One region of the Phreatobacter aquiterrae genome, then DNA from elsewhere that is predicted to be linked to it. Evidence: predicted binding sites of a transcription regulator. Region 1 holds the regulator's gene; each other region holds the start of a gene.
The links. The regulator LexA, encoded in region 1, represses DNA repair genes until DNA is damaged. The targets are predictions, from matches to a motif close to TGTTCNNNNTGTGTTCNG.
Positions count from the first base shown of each region.

Region 2: the regulator LexA is predicted to act here: its motif matches at 1,410-1,427, upstream of ACJ4V0_RS14925 (PA0069 family radical SAM protein).
Region 3: the regulator LexA is predicted to act here: its motif matches at 2,224-2,241, upstream of ACJ4V0_RS12335 (ATP-dependent helicase).

Region 1 covers NZ_JBJPHW010000013.1:87,704-91,835, reverse strand. Annotated here, with positions in the region: gene ACJ4V0_RS18300 (molybdopterin molybdotransferase MoeA) at 1-1,107, shown strand, start outside; gene lexA (transcriptional repressor LexA) at 1,217-1,909, shown strand; gene ACJ4V0_RS18290 (ComEC/Rec2 family competence protein) at 1,903-4,132, opposite strand, start outside.
Region 2 covers NZ_JBJPHW010000009.1:143,074-147,205, reverse strand. Annotated here, with positions in the region: gene metF (methylenetetrahydrofolate reductase [NAD(P)H]) at 1-277, opposite strand, end outside; gene ACJ4V0_RS14930 (ArsR/SmtB family transcription factor) at 277-1,317, opposite strand; gene ACJ4V0_RS14925 (PA0069 family radical SAM protein) at 1,462-2,670, shown strand; gene ACJ4V0_RS14920 (VOC family protein) at 2,720-3,163, shown strand; gene rnhB (ribonuclease HII) at 3,465-4,088, shown strand.
Region 3 covers NZ_JBJPHW010000007.1:94,560-98,691, reverse strand. Annotated here, with positions in the region: gene ACJ4V0_RS12350 (PaaI family thioesterase) at 1-152, shown strand, start outside; gene ACJ4V0_RS12345 (Hsp33 family molecular chaperone) at 156-1,124, opposite strand; gene ACJ4V0_RS12340 (L,D-transpeptidase) at 1,444-2,067, shown strand; gene ACJ4V0_RS12335 (ATP-dependent helicase) at 2,252-4,132, shown strand, end outside.

The DNA of each region.
Region 1 (4,132 bases):
GGTCGCGTGCTGACCCGCGATCTCGTCGCAGCCCGCAGCCAGCCGCCGGAGGACGTCTCGTCGATGGACGGATACGCGGTGCGCGCGGCGGACCTTCCCGGACGTCTCACGGTCATCGGCGAGGCCGCGGCCGGCCATGCGTTCGCAGGAACCGTTGAGGCCGGAACGGCTGTGCGCATTTTCACCGGCGCACCGGTACCGGGCGGCGCCGACATGGTGGTGATGCAGGAGGACGCCGAACGCGATGGCGAAACCGTCGCCATCCCGGTCGCCGGAAATGCCGGGCGTTTCATCCGTCGCCGGGGTCTCGATTTCGCCGCCGGCGAAACCGGCCTGACGGCGGGAACGCCGATGAACCCGCGCCGGCTGGCGCTTGCCGCGGCGATGAACCACGCGATGGTGCCTGTCCACCGGAAGCCGCGCGTCGCCATCCTGTCGACGGGTGACGAACTGGTCGAGCCTGGAACGGCTCCCGCGCCCGGGCAGATCGTGTCGTCCAATGCGCTGGCGCTTGCTGCGATCGTCCACCGGGCCGGCGGCCTGCCGACGCATCTCGGCATAGCGCCGGACCGGCTCGACGCAACGCTCGACCGCGTCCGCCAGGCGCGTCTTACCGGCCATGACGTCCTCGTCACCTCGGGCGGCGCTTCCGTCGGTGAATACGACCTGATGCGGGAAGTGATTGCCGCCGAGGGGGCCGCACTCGGCTTCTGGAAGATCGCCATGCGCCCCGGAAAACCCCTGCTGATGGCCGATCTCGGCCCGATGAGGCTGCTCGGCCTGCCCGGCAATCCGGTCGCCTCCTTCGTCTGCGCCATGCTCTTTCTCCTGCCGCTGCTGCGCCGGCTCGGGGGGCAGCCTGACGACACCGCAGCCGGCGAGGAGGCGATCCTCGGCGCCGATGTCCCGGCCAACGACCTGCGCGCCGACCATCTGCGCGCCCGCCTGACCCATGACCAGGGGCGGCTCATCGCCACGCCCTCCGCGATCCAGGATTCATCCATGATCCGTGTGCTGGCCGAATCCGATGCGCTGATCCTGCGCGCACCGCATGCGCCAGCGGCACAGGCGGGCGACAAGTGCCGCATCCTGCGGCTCGATCGCTGATTGGCGCTTTACGAAATCTCAAGAGTTGCGGAACACATAAAGAACAGATAGTGATTGTTCATGATCTGTTCGGTCGAGTCGGACCGGTTACAATCGAGGACGGAAACCGATGCTGACGCGCAAGCAACACGAACTCCTTCGCTTCATCCAGGAGCGCCTTCAGGAGAGTGGTGTGCCGCCGTCCTTCGACGAGATGAAGGAAGCGCTGGACCTGCGATCGAAGTCCGGCATCCATCGGCTGATCACCGCGCTTGAGGAGCGCGGTTTCATTCGCCGGCTACCAAACAGGGCGCGCGCCCTTGAGGTGATCCGGCAGCCGGAGCAGTCGGCTGGCCCGGCGCGTGGCAAGTTCTCGCCCAGCGTCATCGAAGGGTCGCTCGGCCGGGCACGGCCATCGTCCTCCGACGACGAGACCGTGATGCCGGTCGCCGTGCCGCTGATGGGACGGATCGCGGCCGGCGTGCCGCGTGAGGCCATCGAGTCACGCATGTCGACTGTATCGATCCCTCCGGAGATGCTCACGCGCGGCGAGCACTATGCCCTTGAAGTCAGGGGTGATTCGATGATCGAGGCGGGCATTCTCGAAGGTGATCTGGCGCTGATCCGGAAGGGCGACAGCGCTGAGACCGGGGACATCGTCGTGGCACTCATCGATGACGAGGAAGCGACCCTGAAACGCCTGCGCCGGCGCGGCACGTCGATCGCGCTCGAGGCCGCCAACCCGGCTTACGAGACCCGCGTTCTCGGTCCGGACCGCGTGCGTATCCAGGGCAAGCTGGTGGGATTGATTCGGCGTTACTGAGCCGGCTCTATATCGGCCTCGTGCGGGGGCGCGGTATCAGGCTCGGCGTCGTTTGTGTCCGACTGCGGGGTCTGGCGCGCGGTGTCCGGCATCCGCAGCAGCGCAGGGGCGGCTGCGACGGCGGGCCGCGGTCTGAACCAGGGCCGCATGACCCCTTCCGGCCGCGCGGCCTCGATCCGCCAGCGATCGCCATCGCGATAGAGGCGGACAGCGCCCGTCCAGGCCAGGGCTTTGAGATCCACGACCATGGCCGCGCATGTCGGCGGCGCCGGATAGCGCGTCACGACAATGCGGGCCTCGCGGCAATCGTCCGCCACCGCATCGGAATGGCGTGGCACGGCGATCCGGCCTCCGCCCGGCAGGCTCATGGCACATCCGAGCGAATCGCAGGTAACACCCGCCGTGACGGTGTCGTCCGCCGCGTTGCGTGCGTCACCTTCCGCATGCAGCCAGCGCTGCACCGCGAAGCGGTTTCCGCGCGGCGAGACGACGCGCAGCGTCCCGTCCTGACCCCGCGCGGCGACCGTCGATCCTTCCCCGTCGATGATGATTGCGGCGCGATCACCCCCGGGCGCCAGGGCAAGACCGAGCACCACGAGCGGCACGCCCGTCCACCGCAGTGGCGTCGACAGGGCGGCGACGAGGATCATTCCGAAGGACAGGACGAGAAGGCCCGCAGGCCGCGCGGACGGGACGATGATCCGGCCACCCGGCCATGACGCTACCCATTCGGCGACGCGCACGAAAAGGTCGATGCCGAGGCCGGCCAGCGCCCAGACAGGTTTGTCCCAGCCGAACGGCCACAGCAGCAGCGCCAGGATCTCCAGCGGCATGACGATGAACTCGACGATGGGTGCGCCGAGCAGATTGCCTGCGACGCCGTAGAGATGGACCGTGTTAAAGTGGAAGGCGGCATAGGGCGTGGTGGCGAGGGATGCGACAAACGAGCTTGCGGCGAGCCCGATCACGCCGTTGGTCACCAGAAGAAGAGTGCGGCCGAGTCCCCCGGGGTCTGACGCCTGCCGTTCGGCCCAGGGGCGCAGGGTGACGTATCCAGAGACCAGCGCCAGCGTCGCCGCGAACGACATCTGGAAGCTCGGTCCCAGAAGGCTCTCCGGCGCGATGGCCAGCACGGCGAGAGCGGCGATTGCCAGCGTGCGCAACGTCAGCGCCCCTCTGTCCAGGGCGACACCGATCAGGACGACGGCGATCATGATCCACGATCGCTGCGTCGCGACCTCGGCTCCGGAGATCACGAGATAGCCGGTCGACACCACCAGTGCTACCACAGCAGCCCACGCCTTCACGTGGCGCTTCAGCGCGAGGGAGGGCACCAGCGTCAGGCCGCCGCGCACGACCGCGAAGACGAGGGCGGCGACCAGCGCCATATGAAAGCCGGAGATCGACAGGATGTGGTAGAGGCCCGCGACGCGCATGGCCTCGTTGAGGCCCTCGGGTATGCCGTCGCGCTTGCCGCTGACCAGGGCGTCGGCGATGGCGCCGGACGGTCCCGGAATGGCCGCCCGGATGCGCTCGCTGATCCTGGTGCGGATATGATCGAGCCCGGCGCGCAACCGGACCCCGATCGGTGGATCGCCAGCCTGCCCCTCCCCCACCCTGCCGATCACGAAGCCGCTGGCGCCGACACCGGTGAAGAAGGCGTCGCGGCCGAAATCGTAGAGCCCCGGCGCGACCGGGTCGGCTGGCGGGCGCAATCTCGCGGCGAGGCTCACGGGCCGCCCGACGACGGCACCCGTCGCGGCGCGGCTCGTGACACGGATGCGGAACGGCGCATCCCCTGAGAAGGGCGAGATCGATCGCACGCGAAGGGTCAGCCGTTCGCCGCTCTCGCGCCGCTCCACCGCTTCCACCCAAGCCTGCACCTGCACCACGCCACTGTCGGCGCCGAGCAGCGGCTGGGTCATCAGCCAGGTCTTCAGCGATCCCGCCGCAAACCCGGCCAATACGGCGGCGAATCCGGTGGTAAGCAGCCTGGCGACGGGCCGCTGTCTGGCGCGCCAGGCGATCAGGACGAGTGCGGCAAGGAGAGGCACGGGCGCCCATGGCAAGGGTTCGTCCGGGGCGGCAAAGTAGAGCAGGACGCCGACACCGAACGCCACTGGCAGGAACAGGAAGGCGCGACCGCGATCGAGCTCGAGCGCGGTCCAGGAGACAAAGCGCTCCCACCAGACACCGAAGGCGAGTTGGAGCGATCCGGTCGCG
Region 2 (4,132 bases), on a different contig from region 1:
TGACCTGGTCCCTGGTGGCGGCGACGCAGGTCAGATGCGCCGCAGGCTTCAGGGCGGTTTCCTTGATGATGCGGGCGACTGTGGCATGGGTCCGCTCTCGGGTGGAGCCGCCGGCCCCATAGGTCACCGAGACGAAGGAGGGCTCGAGCGGCGCGAGGCGCTCGATCGAGTCCCACAGCGTCGCCTCCATCTCGTCGGTCTTCGGCGGGAAGAACTCGAACGAGACCTTGAGGCGCGAGCGCGAAACGTAGCGGCTGGGCTTGTAGGCGGAGGACATCAGGCGACCTCGATGGCTTCTGCCGCCGGCAGGGCCGGGGCGTCGGTGATGATGCGCGGGTCGCGGCCGACCCAGATGGAAACGGTGAGCTTGTCGCCGCCGGACGTCTCCGGCGCGAGGTTCTGGAAGCGGACGGGGGTCAGCCCGGCGGCGGCCATCCAGCCCTCGACGATGTCGCGCGAGAAGCCGAGACGGCGGTGGGCCTGCGCCTCGCGCAGGAATTCCTGCTCGTGCGGCGCGAAGTCGACGACGACCAGCCGGCCACCGGGACGCAGCACCCTTGCGGCCTCGCGGATGGCGCGGGCGCCGTCGTCGAGAAAATGCAGGACCTGGTGGATGATCACGGCGTCATAGGCATCGCGCGGCAGAGCCAGCGAGTAGATGTCGCCGGTGCGCACCGAACAGTGGCGGATGCCGGCGCGATCGAGGGCGGCGCGGGCCAGCGTCAGCATCTCGGGGCTGGCGTCGATGCCGAGGCCGCGGTCGATCTCGGGGGCAAAGAGCTCCAGCATGCGCCCCGTGCCGGTGCCAAGGTCGAGCAGCGACCGCAGCGGCGCGCCGGACAGCGCATCCCGGACAGCCTTCTCCACCCGCTCCTCGGGAACGTGGAGGGCGCGCAGGCGGTCCCAGTCGGCGGCGTGGCGGCGGAAGAAGGCCTGCGCTTCCGCCGAGCGCTTGGCGCGCACCTCGGCGAGCCGCTCGCGGTCGCTGGCGAGGATGGCGTCGGTCGGGTCGACGAGCGCCACGAGAGCCCCGACCGTGCGGGATCCGGCGCCCTCCCCGGCGGCCCGGAAAAAGGCCCAGGAGCCCTCCTTGACCCGCTCGACGAGGCCGGCCTCCAGCAGCAGTTTCAGGTGGCGGGAGATTCGCGGCTGCGATTGGCCGAGAATATCGACCATGTCGGTGACGGTCAGTTCGGCCTCGGCCAGCAGCGCCAGCAGACGCAGGCGCGTCGGCTCCCCGACGGCGCGCAGCACAGCGACCGCGTCGTCGAAGGCATAGGCCGCCAGAGGCGTCCTCGAAGGTTTGGCGAAGGAGATCGTCACAGGCCCCACTCACATATAAAGATATCTTTATGCCCGTTCGGCGCCCAAGGCAAGGGGCAGGTTCGGCCTCCTGCGACAAAGCCAGATGTTCTCTTTTTGTTCTTGACCGTAACGCTCCCTTGAGCTATTTTGCCTAGCATGCCCCGTTCCCTCGCCACCAAGCCCATCGACGATCTCGCCGACCGGCTGAACGCCGGCGGACTGGAGGCGGCCGCAGCGCGGATCTTCGCCACACGGACGGCCCGGGCGCTGGACTTTTCCTCCGGTCCCGGCGTCGGGGACGAGCGGCGGCGCGGCCGCGGCACGCTCACCAACGCCTCGGGCCGGTATGAGACCGAGATCCGCGAGGCGGTTGACGACGGCTGGGGCTCGCTGGAGGAGTTGCCGCCGCTCGCCACCACGGTGACGGAGGAAAAGGCCAAGCGGATCATCACCCGCAACGACTCGCCGGATCTCTCCTTCGATCGCTCCATCAACCCCTATCGCGGCTGCGAGCACGGCTGCGCCTACTGCTTCGCCCGCCCGACCCACGCCTATATGGGGCTGTCGCCCGGCCTCGACTTCGAGACGCGCCTGTTCGCCAAGCCCAATGCGCCGGAGTTGCTCGAAAAGGAACTCGCCGCGCCCGGCTACCTGCCGCGCACCATCGCGCTCGGCACCAATACCGACCCCTACCAGCCGATCGAGAAGCAGTGGATGCTGACGCGGCGCATCCTGGAGGTGCTGGAGGCGGCGAACCATCCCGTCGGCATCGTCACCAAGAACCACTTGGTCACCCGCGACATCGACATCCTCTCCCGCATGGCGGCGAAAGGCCTCGCCAAGGTGGCGCTGTCGGTGACCACCCTCGACCGCAAGCTGGCGCGGTCGCTCGAGCCGCGCGCCTCCACCCCGACGAAGCGGCTTGAGGCGATCCGGCTCCTCTCGGCAGCCGGCATTCCAGCCGCCGTTCTGGTGGCCCCGATCATCCCCGCGGTGAACGATGCCGAGATCGAACGCATCCTCGACGCGGCCTGGCACATGGGGGCGCGGGAGGCGGGCTATGTGCTGCTCCGCCTGCCGCACGAGATCCGCGACCTGTTCCGCGAATGGCTGGTGGCGAACCGGCCGGACGCTGCCCGGCACGTCCTCTCGCTCGTCCAGCAGACCCGCGGCGGCAAGGACTATGACGCGACCTTCCACCTCAGGCAGAAGGGCACCGGCCCCTTCGCCTGGATGATCGGCCGCCGGTTCGAGGTGGCGCGCGAACGCCTCGGCTTCAACAAGCGGACGCTGCGACTGGAGACGCGGCACTTCACCCCGCCGGCGCGCAAGGGCGCCGCCGCCGAGCAGCTGAGCCTGTTCTAGGAAACGGCATCTTGGGTGGCGGCCGCGGGCCACCCTCACAGGAGATCCCATGACCGCGACCCACCCTGCCGCCATTGCCCTCGTCACGCTCGGCGTCGCCGACCTTCCCCGCGCCACCCGGTTCTATCAGGCGCTCGGCTTCGCCCTGTCGCGCTCGCAGAGCCAGACAAGCGTCAGCTTCTTCCGCGCCGGCGGCGTGGTGCTCGCCCTCTTCGGCCGGGCGGCGCTGGCTGAGGATGCCCAACTCGGCGACACACCGCGGGGGCCGTTCGGCGGCATCACGCTCGCCCGCAACCTTCCGTCGAAGGCGGCCGTCGACACCGCCTTCGCCGACGCGCTCGCGGCCGGCGCCACGGCACTCAAGCCTCCACAGGATGTCTTCTGGGGCGGCTATTCCGGCTATGTCGCCGACCCCGACGGCCACCCCATCGAACTGGCCTGGAACCCCTTCTTCCCGCTGCGCGAGGATGGATCGATCGACCTGCCGATGTAGATGGCCCCGACAGCGGGCGGGGGTCTCGGCCCGGCCGTGGTCCGGGCGGGCCGCGGTCACGGGTGGCGAAGGGGTGGGGAGCGGAAGTCGCGGGGGCGGCGCCACGGCGCCCGCCTTGAATCGGCACATGAAGGCGTTGAATCGGATTGTCGACCGGCGGAATCAGGCCCTAAGCCGTCAAGCACAAGTCACTGATCCTGCTCGCCATTTCATCCCTCACTTGAATCGGAACAAAAGGCCCGCCACCTGCCATCCCGATACCATCCCTTGCCCGTGCAGCGCGTTTCGGCGAGACAGCGGCATGGCCCAGCCGATTCCCACCTTCGCCGTCGAAGCCCGCGCCATCGCGCAGGGCTTCACCCCGGTCGCCGGGGTCGACGAGGCCGGCCGCGGGCCGCTCGCCGGCCCGGTCGTCGCCGCCGCGGTCATCCTCGACCCAAGGGCGGTTCCCGCGGGCCTCGCCGATTCCAAGATGCTGGACGAGGCCAGCCGCGAGTCTCTCTACGATGCTATCTCGGCGAGTGCCCTCGCCTGCGCCATCGCCTCCGCCTCAGCCATCCGGATCGACGCGACGGACATCCGCAAGGCGACGCTGCACGCCATGTCGAGGGCGGTCGCAGCCCTCTCTCTTCCCGCCCGGCACGTGCTCGTCGATGGGCGCGACGTGCCGCCCCTGCCGCTCGGCATCACCGGCGAGGCCATCGTCGACGGCGACGCGCTGGTGCTCTCGATCGCCGCCGCCTCGGTCCTCGCCAAGGTCCATCGCGACCGGCTGATGCGCCATGTCGACTTCGCCCATCCGGGCTACGGCTTCGCGATCCACAAGGGTTACGGGACGAAGGCGCACCGCGAGGCCATCGCCGTCAAAGGCCCGTGCGAGCATCACCGCATGAGCTTCGGCGTACTCAAGTCGTATCGAGGCTGAACCTCACGCAGCCGATGATCGGCGCGCGGCGTATCGGGGACGTG
Region 3 (4,132 bases), on a different contig from region 1:
GCACCGCGCGTGACGGCGTCCTCACCGTCACGGCGACGCGCACGGGCGGCGGCCGCAGCGTCGCCTTCGTGTCGATCCGCGTCGAGGACAGCGACGGCAATATCATCGCCGACGGCGTCGGAACCTTCCGGCGGTTCTCCGGCGCCGGCTGAGCCTCACTCGGCCGGATCGAACTCCACCGGCGCGAAGCGGTAGCTGGTCGAGCAGTATTCGCAGGTGACGGTGATGTGCCCGTCCTCGACCATGTCGTGACGCTCCTCCGGCGTGAAGCTCTTCACGATGCCCTCGATGCGCTCCCGCGAGCAGGTGCAATGCTCGCGCACATCCTGGGCGTCGAACACCCGCACCCCGCGTTCATGGAACAGGCGGAACAGTAGGCGCTCCGGCGACAGCGTGCGGTCGACGAGTTCATCGTCCCCGATGGTGTCGGTCAGCGCCCTTGCCTCGGCCCAGGCCTCGTGCGGTTCAGGCAGGACGGTTCCGTCCGGTGCGTCGCCGGGGGAGAGATCGCGGCTCCCCTCCGTCCCCGCCTGCGGCAGGTACTGGATGAGCAGGCCTCCGGCCCGCCAGGTGCGCTGCAGGCCGCCTTCGCCGGCGACGAACTCCTCCGCTGCGGCGAGGCGCACGCGCGTGTCGATCTGCTCGGACTGGCGGAAATACTGGTCGGCGGCCTGTTCGAGCCCCTGGCCGTCGAGCGACACAATGCCCTGGTAGCGCTGCATGTCGCCGCCCTGGTCGATGGTCATGACCAGTTGCCCGGTGCCGAGAAGCGCCGCCGGATCATCGCGACCGGCGGCGGTCGCCGCCTCAATCGCCTCGGCGTCGAAGCGGGCGAGCGCCCGCACCCGATCGGGCGTCGCAACGTCGACGACGACCATGCGGACGGGGCCGTCGGTCTGCGTTTGCAGGATGAGACGGCCATCGAACTTCAGGCCGGAGCCGAGCAGCAGCGTCAACGCGGTGGCCTCCGCGAGGACGCGCGCAACCGGCGCGGGATAGCCGTGGCGCTCGATGATGGTGCCGGCCGTGCGCCCAAGGCGGATGACACGGCCACGGAGATCGAGTTCGTCGACCTGGAAGGGCACGACGATATCGTCTGCGCCGCCGGTCAAATCAGGGATCATGGACATCGGCCCTATATGAAGGCTCGCGCGCCGAATTGCGAGAGGGGCGCCGCAGCACGGCCGCCCCGCGGCGCGGAATCACGTTTCCGTGAGGCCGCGTTCGGAAAACACCAGCGTCCGCAACAGGATGGTGCCGGCAGAACCGTGGCGGGGCGGTCACACCTGCCCTGAAACAGGCGATTGTTGCTGCTTTGCGGCAACGGCTACCATTGCGTAACGGTAGGTGATTACGCTCTATCGCACCAACCCTGTGCCGACGGTCCCGATTGCAGCCGGCTCGCGGTCGATCCGTCTATCGTCAACTTCGCAAGGTGCATTCATGCGGCGCTTCCTGCCCATCCTCGCAACCGCGGTCGCGCTCGCCCTCTCGGGCGCCGCCGCGACAGCCCAGACCGTGAATTTCGGTTACGGCGACCAGGTCATCATCGATCCCGCCACCAACCAGCCGATGCGGGTGATGCCGCGCACCGATGGCGGTCCCCGTCCGGGCACCGGCGTCTCGGCGATCCCGCGCGAGACGGTCGCCTTCACCGGCCGCTATGCGCCCGGCACCATCGTCATCAACACGCAGGAGCGCCGCCTGTATCTGGTCCAGGCCGGCGGCACCGCGGTCCGCTACGGCGTCGGCGTCGGCCGGCCGGGCTTCTCCTGGGGCGGCAACCAGACCATCACGCGCAAGGCGGAGTGGCCGGACTGGCGTCCGCCGGCCCAGATGCTGCGCCGCCGCCCCGACCTGCCGCGTTTCATGGCCGGCGGCCCGGATAATCCCCTCGGCGCCCGCGCCCTCTATCTCGGCTCCTCGCTCTACCGCATCCACGGCTCCAACGAGCCCCACACGATCGGCACCGCCGTGTCCTCGGGCTGCTTCCGCCTGACCAACGACGATGTCATCGACCTCTACAGCCGGGTGCGTGTCGGCACGCGGGTCGTCGTGCTGCGCTGATTTCCCGCTCTTTTCGGGTGTCTTTGAAGGCCGGCGGAAACGCCGGCCTTTTTCGTTCCGAGCGGGGCTACACGCGCCGACTGACAGCAACGGCTGCAACGCTGTGCCCGATCCCCCCGGCGGGTTGGCTTTGTCCGCGGGACACCCCATTTTGGGGAGAACCGAATCGGAACATTTCCCGCCCATGACCGACCCCGCCGCCCCGCGACAGCCGAGCCTTGCCGAACGCGCCATGGCGGCGCGCGGCAACCAGGCCGCGGCCAGCTATCTGGCGGGCCTCAACCCGGAACAGCAGGCCGCGGTGGAGACACTCGACGGACCGGTGCTGGTGCTGGCGGGTGCGGGCACCGGCAAGACGCGTGTGCTGACAACCCGCATCGCCCATATCCTCAACCAGCGCCGCGCCTTCCCTTCCGAGATCCTCGCCGTCACCTTCACCAACAAGGCGGCGCGCGAGATGAAGGAGCGCATCGCCCATCTGGTTGGCGAGGCCGTGGAGGGCATGCCCTGGCTCGGCACCTTCCACGCCACCGGGGTCAAGATCCTGCGCCGCCATGCCGAACTCGTCGGCCTGAAGCCCGGCTTCACCATCCTCGATACCGATGACCAGATTCGTCTCCTGAAGCAGCTCATCCAGGCCGAAGACATCGACGAAAAGCGTTGGCCGGCTCGCGTGCTGGCCTCCGCTATCGACGGCTGGAAGAACCGGGCGCTCACCCCGGACAAGGTGCCGGCGGGCGAGGCGGCGGCCTATGCCAACGGCCTCGGCCTCAAGCTCTATGCCGATTACCAGGCGCGCCTGAAGGTGCTGAACGCCGTCGATTTCGGCGATCTGCTGCTGGAGGTCATCCGCCTCTTCCGCGACAATCCGGGCGTGCTGGCCGAGTATCAGCGCAAGTTCAAGTTCATCCTGGTCGACGAGTACCAGGACACCAACGTCGCGCAGTATCTGTGGCTGCGGCTTCTCGCCCAGCGGCAGGAGGGCCGGCCGCAGAACATCTGCTGCGTCGGCGACGACGACCAGTCGATCTATGGTTGGCGTGGCGCCGAGGTCGACAACATCCTGCGCTTCGACAAGGACTTTCCCGGCGCTACGGTCATCCGTCTGGAGCGCAACTACCGCTCCACCGGCCATATCCTCGCCGCTGCCGCCCATCTCATCGCCCACAACGAGGGGCGGCTGGGCAAGACGCTGTTCACCGACGGCGAGGACGGCGAGAAGCCGACGCTGACCTCCGTCTGGGATTCGGAGGAGGAGGCCCGCTCCGTCGGCGAGGAGCTGGAGCAGTTGCAGCGGCAGGGCCATGCGCTGAACGAGACCGCCATCCTGGTGCGCGCATCGTTCCAGATGCGCGAGTTCGAGGACCGCTTCATCACCATCGGCCTGCCCTATCGCGTCATCGGCGGACCGCGCTTCTACGAGCGCCTCGAGATCCGCGACGCGCTGGCCTATCTGCGCTGCGTCGTCCAGAGCTCCGACGACCTCGCCTTCGAGCGCATCGTCAACACCCCGAAAAGGGGGCTGGGCGATGCGACGCTCCAGCAACTCCACGACCACGCGCGTGCGCAGGGTGTGCCGCTCATGCAGGCCGCCCGCACGCTCACCGAGACCGAGGAGATGAAGCCGAAGGCGCGGCATGCGCTGAAGGGCCTGATCGACAATTTCGACCGCTGGGCCGGACAGATCGAGGCCATGCCCCATGCCGAGCTCGCCCAGCTCGTGCTGGACGAGAGCGGCTACACGGAGATGTGGCAGAAGGACAAGACCGCGGAAGGCGCCGGGCGCCTCGAGAACCTCAAGGAGCTCGTCCGCTCGATGGAGGAGTTCGAGAACCTTGCCGGTTTCCTTGAGCACATCGCCCTCGTCACGGAGGCGCGCGGCGAGGGCGAGACCGAGGACGCCGTCTCCATCATGACGCTGCACTCGGCCAAGGGTCTCGAGTTCGAGACGGTGTTCCTTCCCGGCTGGGAGGAGGGCCTGTTTCCACACCAGCGCTCGCTCGACGAGAACGGTCGCGCAGGCCTCGAGGAGGAGCGGCGGCTCGCCTATGTCGGCATCACGCGT